2 regions of the Streptomyces sp. NPDC001914 genome follow, and region 1 is predicted to be linked to the other one. Evidence: riboswitches for the same ligand, from Rfam matches in the RefSeq annotation. Region 1 holds a riboswitch; the other holds the start of a gene.

The links. A riboswitch is a leader RNA that binds a small molecule or an ion and turns the genes downstream of it on or off. The one in region 1 is predicted to bind cyclic di-AMP.
Region 2: linked by a shared signal. The riboswitch ahead of ACFYYF_RS37350 (transglycosylase family protein) and the one ahead of ACFYYF_RS19880 (M23 family metallopeptidase) in region 1 are both predicted to bind cyclic di-AMP.

What each region holds. Positions count from the first base shown of each region.
Region 1 covers NZ_JBIASW010000006.1:381,908-387,079, reverse strand. Annotated here, with positions in the region: gene ACFYYF_RS19890 (M16 family metallopeptidase) at 1-37, shown strand, start outside; gene ACFYYF_RS19885 (pitrilysin family protein) at 34-1,422, shown strand; cyclic di-AMP (ydaO/yuaA leader) riboswitch at 1,637-1,793, shown strand; gene ACFYYF_RS19880 (M23 family metallopeptidase) at 1,806-2,573, shown strand; gene ACFYYF_RS19875 (GntR family transcriptional regulator) at 2,769-3,461, shown strand; gene ACFYYF_RS19870 (HPr family phosphocarrier protein) at 3,689-3,970, opposite strand; gene ACFYYF_RS19865 (GNAT family N-acetyltransferase) at 4,146-5,172, shown strand, end outside.
Region 2 covers NZ_JBIASW010000022.1:1,080-6,251, reverse strand. Annotated here, with positions in the region: gene ACFYYF_RS37365 (DUF501 domain-containing protein) at 1-209, opposite strand, end outside; gene ACFYYF_RS37360 (septum formation initiator family protein) at 249-725, opposite strand; gene eno (phosphopyruvate hydratase) at 847-2,133, opposite strand; gene ACFYYF_RS37350 (transglycosylase family protein) at 2,475-3,170, opposite strand; cyclic di-AMP (ydaO/yuaA leader) riboswitch at 3,175-3,367, opposite strand; gene ACFYYF_RS37345 (transglycosylase family protein) at 3,551-4,423, opposite strand; gene ACFYYF_RS37340 (cytochrome P450) at 4,741-5,172, opposite strand, start outside.

The DNA of each region.
Region 1 (5,172 bases):
CGAGACAGACGAGACCGACGAGGAGGCGGCGAAGTGACCGAGCTCGCCACCATGGACTTCCACCCGCAGCCCCAGGCCGGCCAGCCGAAGCCGTGGGCGTTCCCCGCTCCCGAGCGCGGCACCCTGGACAACGGTCTGACCGTGCTGCGCTGCCACCGCCCCGGCCAGCAGGTCGTCGCCGTCGAGGTGATCCTCGACGCGCCGCTGGACGCCGAGCCGGCGGGCCTGGACGGCATCGCCACGATCATGGCGCGCGCCTTCTCCGAGGGCACCGACAAGCACTCGGCCGAGGACTTCGCCGCCGAGCTGGAACGCTGCGGCGCCACGCTCGACGCGCACGCCGACCACCCCGGCGTACGGCTGTCGCTCGAAGTGCCCGTCTCGCGCCTGGCCAAGGCGCTCGGCCTGCTCGGGGACGCGCTGCGGGCCCCCGCGTTCGCGGACAGCGAGGTCGAGCGGCTGGTGACCAACCGGCTGGACGAGATCCCGCACGAGACGGCGAACCCGGCCCGTCGTGCGGCCAAGGAGCTCTCCAAGGAGCTGTTCCCGGCGAGCGCGCGCATGTCGCGCCCCCGTCAGGGCACCGAGGAGACGGTCCGGAGCATCGACGCGTCGGGTGTGCGCGCCTTCTACGAGAAGCACGTGCGCCCCGCCACGGCCACCGCGGTCGTCGTCGGCGACCTGACGGGTGTCGATCTCGACGAGCTGCTCGCCGACACGCTCGGCTCCTGGACCGGCTCGTCCGCCGAGCCGCGTCCCGTGCCGCCGGTGAGCGCCGACGACACCGGCCGCGTGATCATCGTCGACCGCCCCGGAGCCGTCCAGACACAGCTCCTCATCGGCCGCGTCGGAGCCGACCGGCACGACCGTGTGTGGCCCGCACAGGTCCTCGGCACCTACTGCCTCGGCGGCACCCTCACCTCGCGCCTGGACCGCGTCCTGCGCGAGGAGAAGGGCTACACCTACGGCGTGCGGGCGTTCGGGCAGGTCCTGCGCTCCGCGCCGGACGGCACGGGCGCCGCGATGCTCGCCATCAGCGGCTCCGTCGACACCCCCAACACCGGGCCGGCGCTCGACGACCTGTGGACGGTGCTGCGCACCCTCGCGGCCGAGGGCCTGACCGACACCGAGCGGGACGTGGCCGTGCAGAACCTGGTGGGCGTCGCGCCCCTCAAGTTCGAGACGGCCGCGGCCGTCGCGAGCACGCTCGCGGACCAGGTCGAGCAGTACCTGCCGGACGACTACCAGGCGACGCTCTACCGGCAACTGGCCGCCACCGGCACCGTGGAGGCCACCGCGGCGGCCGTGAGCGCCTTCCCGACGGACCGTCTGGTGACCGTCCTGGTCGGCGACGCGGCGCAGATCGCGGACCCGGTGAGGGCCCTCGGAATCGGTGAAGTCACCGTGGTGGCCGCCGAGTAGAACCCGTGCGACACGAGAGGGCCCTGACGGCTGAAGAGCCGTCAGGGCCTTTCCTTTACAGGTGCCGTTCCCAAGATGTCCGCATTCGTACGGCGGTTGCCCTTCTGCCCTGTGGCATGCGTAACAAAAATCGTGATCCGTTTGTTGTTCGAAAGTCACCCCGTTTAGCGTCGGTCCGGCTGTTCGTCACGCAGTGCGCCGCGCCCGCGGCACCGGACAGTCATCGCCGAGTCCCCGAGACGCGAGTCAGGGGAGCCGGGGACCCACTCAGTCCCTGGGGTGAATCGGACGCCCTCCTCGGAGGGGGCCCGTAGGAGACCTTCCTGCTCCGAACCCGTCAGCTAACCCGGTAGGCGAGAGGGAAGGAAAGGATCAGCCCCTACATGGCGTTCACCTGTGGCACCGGCAAGCATCGTCGTACGAGCAGCCGGGTGCACAGCACCACCACGACCGCCGTCGGGGTCGCGGCGCTCACCACCACCGGTGTGATCGGAACCCTGGCCGCCCCCGCGTTCGCCGCGGAAGCCTCCGTCGAGCAGACCGGGCTCACCCAGACCGTCACCCTCAACGACACGGTCGCCGACCAGATCGACGCCCAGGCCTTCGCCCAGCAGCGCGCCGCCGACGAGGCCGCCGCGCGCAAGCAGGCCGAGCAGACCGCGCGCAAGGAGGCCGCCGAGCAGGCCTCGAAGCTCCGCGCGGCCAAGGAGCGCGCCGCCCGCGAGGCCGAGCGCAAGCGGCTGAACACGTTCGTCATGCCGATCACCGGCTCGTACGTCTCCACCGGCTACCAGGCCAGCAGCGCCCTGTGGTCCTCCGGCAGCCACACCGGTGTCGACTTCCACGCGGGCACCGGCACCTCGGTCCACGCCGTCGGCTCGGGCACGGTCGTCACGGCCGGCTGGGGCGGCGCCTACGGCAATCAAGTCGTGATCAAGATGCACGACGGCACGTACACCATGTACGGCCACCTGTCGTCCATCGGGGTGTCCGTGGGGCAGACCGTCACCCCGGGCCAGCAGATCGGCCTCTCCGGCGACACCGGCAACACCACGGGACCGCACCTCCACTTCGAGGCCCGCACGACCGCGGAGTACGGCTCGGACATCGACCCGGTCGCGTACCTGCGCTCGCACGGCGTCAACGTCTGACGACCGCTTCGCGGCTTCCCACCGCTTTTGATGCCCCGGCTCACCGAGCCGGGGCATCGTCGTTTCCGGACGCCGTCTGTCCAAAAAATATCCATGGATTCAGGCCCGCCATCGGAAATTCAGGCTTCCTGCAATAGAGTCACTGAACAAGCGTCAATCGACGGCGTTTCACGGGGATTAAAGCGGAGGTCGGTCATGCGTATTCCGGCGCACTCGGTGTGCACGGCGATCCGTGACGACATCGTCGCGGGTGTCTACGAGCGCGGCGGCCGGCTCACCGAGGAACTGCTCGCGCGCCGCTACGGCGTCTCTCGCGTCCCCGTGCGCGAGGCCCTGCGCACGCTGGAGGCCGAGGGCTTCGTGGTCACCCGCCGGCACGCGGGCGCCTGTGTCGCCGAGCCCACCGAGCTGGAGGCGGCGGACCTCCTGGAGATGCGCATGCTGCTGGAGCCGCTGGGGGCCGCGAGGGCGGCGCAGCGGCGCACGGAGGCCCACCTCAAGGTGCTGCGGGGACTGGTCAGGCTGGGGCAGGAGCGCTCCAGGCGAGGCCACAGCGAGGATCTGCGCTCGCTGGGCGGCTGGTTCCACGAGACGCTGGCCCAGGCGTCCGGCAGCCCGGCGCTGACCTCGACGCTCGCCCAGCTTCGTCACAAGATCGCCTGGATGTACTCGGTCGAGGCGCCGGCCGACCCCGCGGAGTCCTGGGCGGAGCACGGCGGCATCGTGGACGCGGTGGCCCGCGGGGACAGCGAGCGGGCCCGCGCGATCACGGCCCTGCACACCGAGCGCGCCACGGCCGCGCACCGGCTCCGATTTCCCGGCGGCGACCGGCCGGACCGTGTGAGAAGTTCGCAACATCCCGTAAACATGACGGGCCCGCGTCTTTAACACAGGCACCGTATACAAAGAGGGATATTCTGCGGGGGCTCATTTCTGATGCCCTTTTATTCGTTTGTCCGGAATTCCGGTGAGCGGCATTACCGCGACCGCGGCCCGAGGCCTGCGTGACACGTGGGGAATTCGCGGACGGGTCCACGGAAAACGGCCGAGCCGCGCCACCCGGAGAAAGGGTGCCGCGGCTCGGCCGTGTGGGTCCGACTGCCTCGCGGGCAGGCTCAGACGGTCTCGGGGAGCTCGTCGAGCCCCTCGGCGACCAGCTTCGCCAGACGGTCGAGGGCGACGTCCGCGCCGTCGGCGTCCGAGGCGAGAACGATCTCCTCGCCACCCTGGGCGCCCAGGCCGAGGACCGCGAGCATGGAGGCCGCGTTGACGGGGGTGCCGTCGGTCTTGGCGATCGTCACGGGGATGCCGGACGCCGTGGCGGCCCGGACGAAGATGGAGGCGGGGCGGGCGTGGAGGCCCTCGGTCCAGCCGACGTTGACGCGGCGCTCAGCCATGAGATGCTGCCCTTCGGGTGTTCAGGGTTGTCTAGACCATTGTTCCATATCGCGAGGAGTGCCCGGACGGTCCCGGGCATCACCCGCCGCGGTGTCGGTCGAAGACCCGCTCCGACGCCCGTCACCCTCAGACTGCCTCGCGCCGTTGTCGTACGCGAGCCGTACTCTGGGCCCCATGCAGACCTCGTCGGACCGGCACGAGTACCCAGCCCACTGGGAGGCCGACGTGGTGCTGCGCGACGGCGGCACCGCGCGCATCAGGCCCATCACCGTCGACGACGCCGAACGCCTGGTCAGCTTCTACGAGCAGGTGTCGGACGAGTCGAAGTACTACCGCTTCTTCGCGCCCTACCCGCGCCTGTCCGCCAAGGACGTCCGCCGCTTCACCCACCACGACTTCGTGGACCGGGTCGGCCTCGCGGCCACGGTGGGCGGCGAGTTCATCGCCACCGTGCGCTACGACCGGATCAACGCGGACGGCATGCCCGCCTCCGCGCCCGCCGACGAGGCCGAGGTCGCCTTCCTCGTGCAGGACGCCCACCAGGGCCGGGGCGTCGCCTCCGCGCTGCTCGAACACATCGGAGCGGTGGCCCGCGAGCGTGACATCCGCCGCTTCGCCGCCGAGGTGCTGCCCGCCAACAACAAGATGATCAAGGTCTTCACGGACGCCGGTTACACCCAGAAGCGCAGCTTCGAGGACGGTGTCGTACGCCTGGAGTTCGACCTCGAACCCACCGACCGGTCGCTCGCCGTGCAGCGCGCCCGGGAACAGCGCGCCGAGGCCCGCTCCGTCCAGCGGCTGCTCGCCCCCGGCTCGGTCGCCGTCATCGGCGCCGGGCGCACGCCCGGCGGGGTCGGCCGCAGCGTCCTCGACAACCTCCGCCAGGCCGGGTTCACCGGACGCCTGTACGCGGTGAACGCGGCACTCCAGGACAAGGAACTCGACGGAGTCCCCGCCCACCGCTCCATCAGGGACATCGCCGACCCAGTCGACCTCGCCGTCGTCGCCGTGCCCGCCGCCCACGTCCCCGAGGTCGTGACCGAATGCGGCGAACACGGCGTGCAGGGACTCGTGGTGGTCTCCGCCGGGTACGCCGAGAGCGGCCCCGAGGGACGCGAACGCCAGCGCGAACTCGTACGGCACGCGCGCACGTACGGGATGCGCATCATCGGACCCAACGCCTTCGGCGTCATCAACACGG
Region 2 (5,172 bases), on a different contig from region 1:
GCCCGCGGGCACGTCAGGTAGTACGTGGTCGGGAACGGCGTGCCGTCGGGGAGGCGGGGCGCCGTCTCCACCACGTCCGGCTGGCCGCAGGGGCAGCGGTGCACGATCGCGCGCAGCCCGCGCGGCGGCCGGCCGAGCTGCTGCTTGAAGGCCTCGACGTCGGTGTCGGTGGGCTCGGTGCGCGGGGTGGTGGGCGGTGGCGTTTCCATGCCGTGAGTCACGTGTCTTTCTGGTCAGTTCATGGGTCGTCAGCGGTCGGCGGCGTCGGATTTGTCCACGCCGTCCCAGACATTGGTGTACCAGGGGCGGTCCGCGGTGCCGCGTTCGGCACGGGACTGCTTCGCGGCGTCCGGGTCGATCACGATGTAGCCGGTCTCGCCCGGCATCACATAGTGCAGCCGCTGCCGGATCTGCTGCTTCGCGTACGCGTCGTCCTGCCAGCGCGCCTTGAGGTCGCGCAGCTGCTCCACCCGCTGCCGGGCCTGCTCCCGCTGCCGCTCCAGATCGCCGATCTGGGCGCGCTGGGAGACGTACTGCCGCATCGGGTACGCGAGGGCGACGATCAGGGAGCACAGGACCATGGCGAGCAGCGCGGCCCGGCCGGTGAGCCGGGAGCGGCGGGCCTGCCGTTTGGTCTGGGAGCGGTAGACCCTGGCCGCCGTCTGCTCGCCGAGCAGCTTCAGCCGGGTCGAGGTGGAGAACCGGTCCCGGTCCTTCACGGCCATGAGTCCCGCCTCCCCAGTACCGGCCCGCCGTGTGCGGGCCCCTCACGTGCGTACGTCCCCGCACACGGTACGGGACCGGGTACGGGGACGTACGGAGGACGCTTCCTGGGACGCGCTGGGCTCAGCCCTTGAAGCGCGGGAAGGCGCTGCGGCCGGCGTACACCGCGGCGTCGTCGAGGATCTCCTCGATGCGCAGGAGCTGGTTGTACTTGGCGACGCGGTCCGAGCGGGCCGGGGCGCCGGTCTTGATCTGACCGCAGTTCACGGCGACCGCGAGGTCGGCGATGGTGACGTCCTCGGTCTCTCCGGAGCGGTGGGACATCATGCACTTGAAGCCGTTGCGCTGGGCCAGCTCGACGGCGTCCAGGGTCTCGGTCAGCGAACCGATCTGGTTGACCTTGACGAGCAGGGCGTTGGCCGAGCCCTCCTCGATGCCGCGGGCGAGGCGCTCCGGGTTGGTGACGAAGAGGTCGTCGCCGACGATCTGGACCTTGTCGCCCAGCTGGTCGGTGATGATCTTCCAGCCGGCCCAGTCGTCCTCGAACAGCGGATCCTCGATGGAGACGAGCGGGTACGCCGCGACGAGCTCGGCGTAGTACTCGGTCATCTCGGCGGCGGAGCGCTCCTTGCCCTCGAAGGTGTAGACGCCGTCCTTGTAGAACTCGGAGGCGGCGACGTCGAGGGCGAGGGCGATCTGCTCGCCGGGGGTGTAACCGGCCTCCTTGATGGCCTCGAGGATGAGGTCGAGGGCGGCGCGGTTGGACTCGAGGTTCGGGGCGAAGCCGCCCTCGTCGCCGAGGCCGGTGGACAGGCCCTTGGTCTTCAGCACCTTCTTGAGGGTGTGGTAGACCTCGGCGCCCCAGCGCAGGGCCTCGGAGAAGGACTCCGCGCCGATCGGGGCGATCATGAACTCCTGGATGTCCACGTTGGAGTCGGCGTGCGAGCCGCCGTTCAGGATGTTCATCATCGGAACGGGCAGCAGGTGCGCGTTCGGTCCGCCCAGGTAGCGGAAGAGCGGCAGGTCGGACGCCTCGGAGGCGGCGTGCGCGACGGCGAGCGAGACGCCGAGGATGGCGTTGGCGCCGAGCGAGCCCTTGTTGTCGGTGGCGTCCAGGTCGAACATCGCCTGGTCGATCAGGCGCTGCTCGGTGGCGTCGTAGCCGACGAGCTCCGGGCCGATCTGCTCGATGACGGCGAGGACGGCCTTCTCGACACCCTTGCCCTGGTAGCGGTTGGGGTCACCGTCGCGAAGCTCGATGGCCTCGAACGCTCCGGTGGAGGCGCCGGACGGAACGGCGGCACGACCCGTGCTGCCGTCGTCGAGGCCGACCTCGACCTCGACCGTGGGGTTGCCTCGGGAGTCCAGGATTTCCCGGGCTACGACGACGTCGATGGACGGCACGAGCATCTCCTTATGGGATGTGACGCGGGTACGCGGAGCTTGGCAGCCCCGCGGGATGAGCCTAACCGGCTCAGGGGGATCGGCCAGCGATCGACCACCCCTTGAGCGGACCGAGCCTACATATTGTTCCTGAACGGAACAAAAAAAGAAATAAAAAACCCCGCTCCGGCGCGTGCGGGGGAACACGCGCCGGAGCGGGGAGCCCGTGGGGACGGGAACCTCGGCGGGTCTCCGGTGCGTGCGGAGACCCCCACGAGGGGGCTGTTGCCTGCCGGGTGTCGCGGCGGTGCCGGAATCACGGCCGCCCTCCGCCGAAAGCGGCCGGGTCAGCCGGCGTGCCGCACCGCTCAGTGCAGGTGGAGCTGCTGGCCCGGGTAGATGAAGTCGGCGTCGGCGACGATGTCCTTGTTCAGCTTGAACAGCTTCTGCCAGCCGCCCTTGACGTGCTTCTTCTCGGCGATCGAGCTGAGGGTGTCACCCTTGACGACCTTGTACTCGCCGTCACCCTTCTTGACCTTCTTGCCGGTCGGGGTGGTGACGGTCTTCTGCGCGGCGGGGCGCTCCGCGGAACGGGAGGCGGGCTGCTCCGTCGTACGGGTGGCCGGGGCGCTCTGCGAGGCGTCGGACGAGGAGGACGACGGGGCCGCCGGGGCCGAGCCGCCGCCGTAGGGGGTGCTCGACAGGCCGGTGCCGCAGGTCGGCCAGGCGCCCTTGCCCTGAGCGGCGAGGACCTTCTCGCCGATGGTGATCTGCTGGGCCTTCGAGGCCTGGTCGGCCGTCGAGGCGTAGGCGGTGCCGCCGTACGCGGCCCAGGTGGAGGACGAGAACTGCAGGCCGCCGTAGTAGCCGTTGCCGGTGTTGATCGACCAGTTGCCGCCGGACTCGCACTGGGCGACGGCGTCCCACTCGGAGGCGGTGGCCGCGGAGGCGTTGCCGGCCGCCATCAGCGGGGCGGCGATGGCGACGCCGGTGACACCGGCGAGCGTGGCGACACGGGTGGCCTTGTTCGGGCGGCGGTGCTTGCCCTTGCTGGAGAACAGCATGGAGAGATCCCCTCACCGACGCCTGCGAGGTGAGCTGTCGGGTTCGGGCCGAATGAGTTGCCCGGCCGCATGCCTTCGTCCTGTCTCCAGGACGTCCGGCACGCGGCTTCACCCCGAGCCGTTCCCGGATGTCTCTCGACTCCCGGGCCCGGCACTTACCTTGGGTCCCCCGCTCCTGCCTACGGCGCATGACGCGACGACTGTTCCCGTACGGCCGTTGGCAGGATTCGGCGTTGCGACCGTCGGGGCCCGCTGTGGCGAGCGGTCACGACCGTAAGCAGTCGATTGGCGGAATTTCAAAGACGATCAGGGCTTCTGAGACCCATCTCTCACTTGCGCCAAATGGGACATTCCACAGCGAACCGTGACGTGAACTCCCGCTACTTCTGCACCGTTTCGGCCGTGTCCACGATGCTTCGACCAGGGATGACGAGGCCGGGACCGCTGCTGTCCGCCCCCGTGTCCACCTTGGGCAGATCGCCCCATCCGCTTTCGAGACCAAGGGCGTCGGAAACGCTCCAGAGGTTGTCGATGGCGTCCGCGACGTACGCGGGGTCGGCGGTCTCGGTCGCGGGGCTCGCGGCGTGCCGCCCGGTGGAGGCGTCGGCGCCGGCGTCGGCCGCGCTCTCCGCCGCGTCCCCGCCGCGGTGCCGCCCGGTGCCGCCGGTCGACGCGTCGGACGGGGCCGAAGAGGCGTCCTTCTTGCCCGACTTGGCCGACTTGTCGCTCTTGTCGGCCGCCGCGTCCGAGCCGTCGGAGCTCTGCGAGGCGCTGGGCGTCGCGGTGTCGCCGCCCGCGTCCGAGGAGTCGCCCGAACCGGACGAATCACCCGAAGGGGAGGAGCTGGGCGAAGTGGCGAGACCGGACGAAATGTACGAATCGGAATCGTCGCCGGTGCTCGACGAGTCGCCGGCCACACCCGTGTCGACGCCGATCCCGGCGGAGCCCTTGCTGAGGCCCGAGAGCGGTCCGCAGGTCGGCCAGGCCTTGAGGCCAGAGTCGGCGAGCACCTTCTCGGCGACGGCTATCTGCTGCGAGCGGCTGGCCTGGTCGGCCGTCGGGGCGTAGTCGAGGCCGCCGTGCGCCTCCCAGTTGTCCTGGTCGAGCTGGAGGCCGCCGTAGTAGCCGTTGCCGTCGCTGGAGCTCCAAGCGCCACCGCTCTCGCACTGCGCCACCCGGTCCCAGGTGGTTCCGTCGGCCGCGCTCGCGCTCGCCGCGGCGAGCAACGGGATGGCGATCGCCGATCCGGTCACCCCTGCGGCGACGATGAGAGCCGGGGCCTGACGAGGGCGACGGTGACGGCCGTTCCCGGAGAGCATGCGAGAGCCTTTCGAGCGACAGCGGGGAGCATCGCGACTCCTGCTGAACGAGTGGCGCAGGTGCCGCGTTGTTGATGGGTGAAGGTAGTCGCACTCGAACGCTGGTTACAAGTCGATGCAGTACTGATCACGTGAAGATCACGGATTTGACGGAGCGTCATGTTCCGGTAGCCGTAAGGGCTCTCCTTCCGGTATGCGGAAGAGCCTCTTCGGCATGGTCGGCGAAGGGTCACCGATGCACCGATCGCGTCCTATTTGACCGGGGTGAACTCCACAGGAAGCGTACGCAATCCACGCATAATGAGGCCTCCGCGCCAGCGCAAATCGGCCGATTCTCCGGCGAGTTGGATGTCGGGAAGACGGCTGAGGAGCGTCCCGAGCGCGGTCTGTCCCTCCAGCCGGGCGAGCGGCGCACCCAGGCAGTAGTGGATGCCGTGGCCGTAACCCAAGTGCTGAAGGTCACGTCGTGAGAGGTCGAGCGTGTCCGGCTGTTCGAAGCGTTCCGGGTCGCGGTCCGCGGCGGCGAGGACCACGAGCACGGGGTCGCCGGCCGCGATGTCCTGACCGCCGATCCGCACGTCCTCGGTCGCGAACCGCCACGTGGCCAGTTCCACGGGCCCGTCGAAGCGCAGGAGTTCCTCTACGCCCGTCTCGAGCAGTCCGCTCTCCCCCGCCTCGATGGA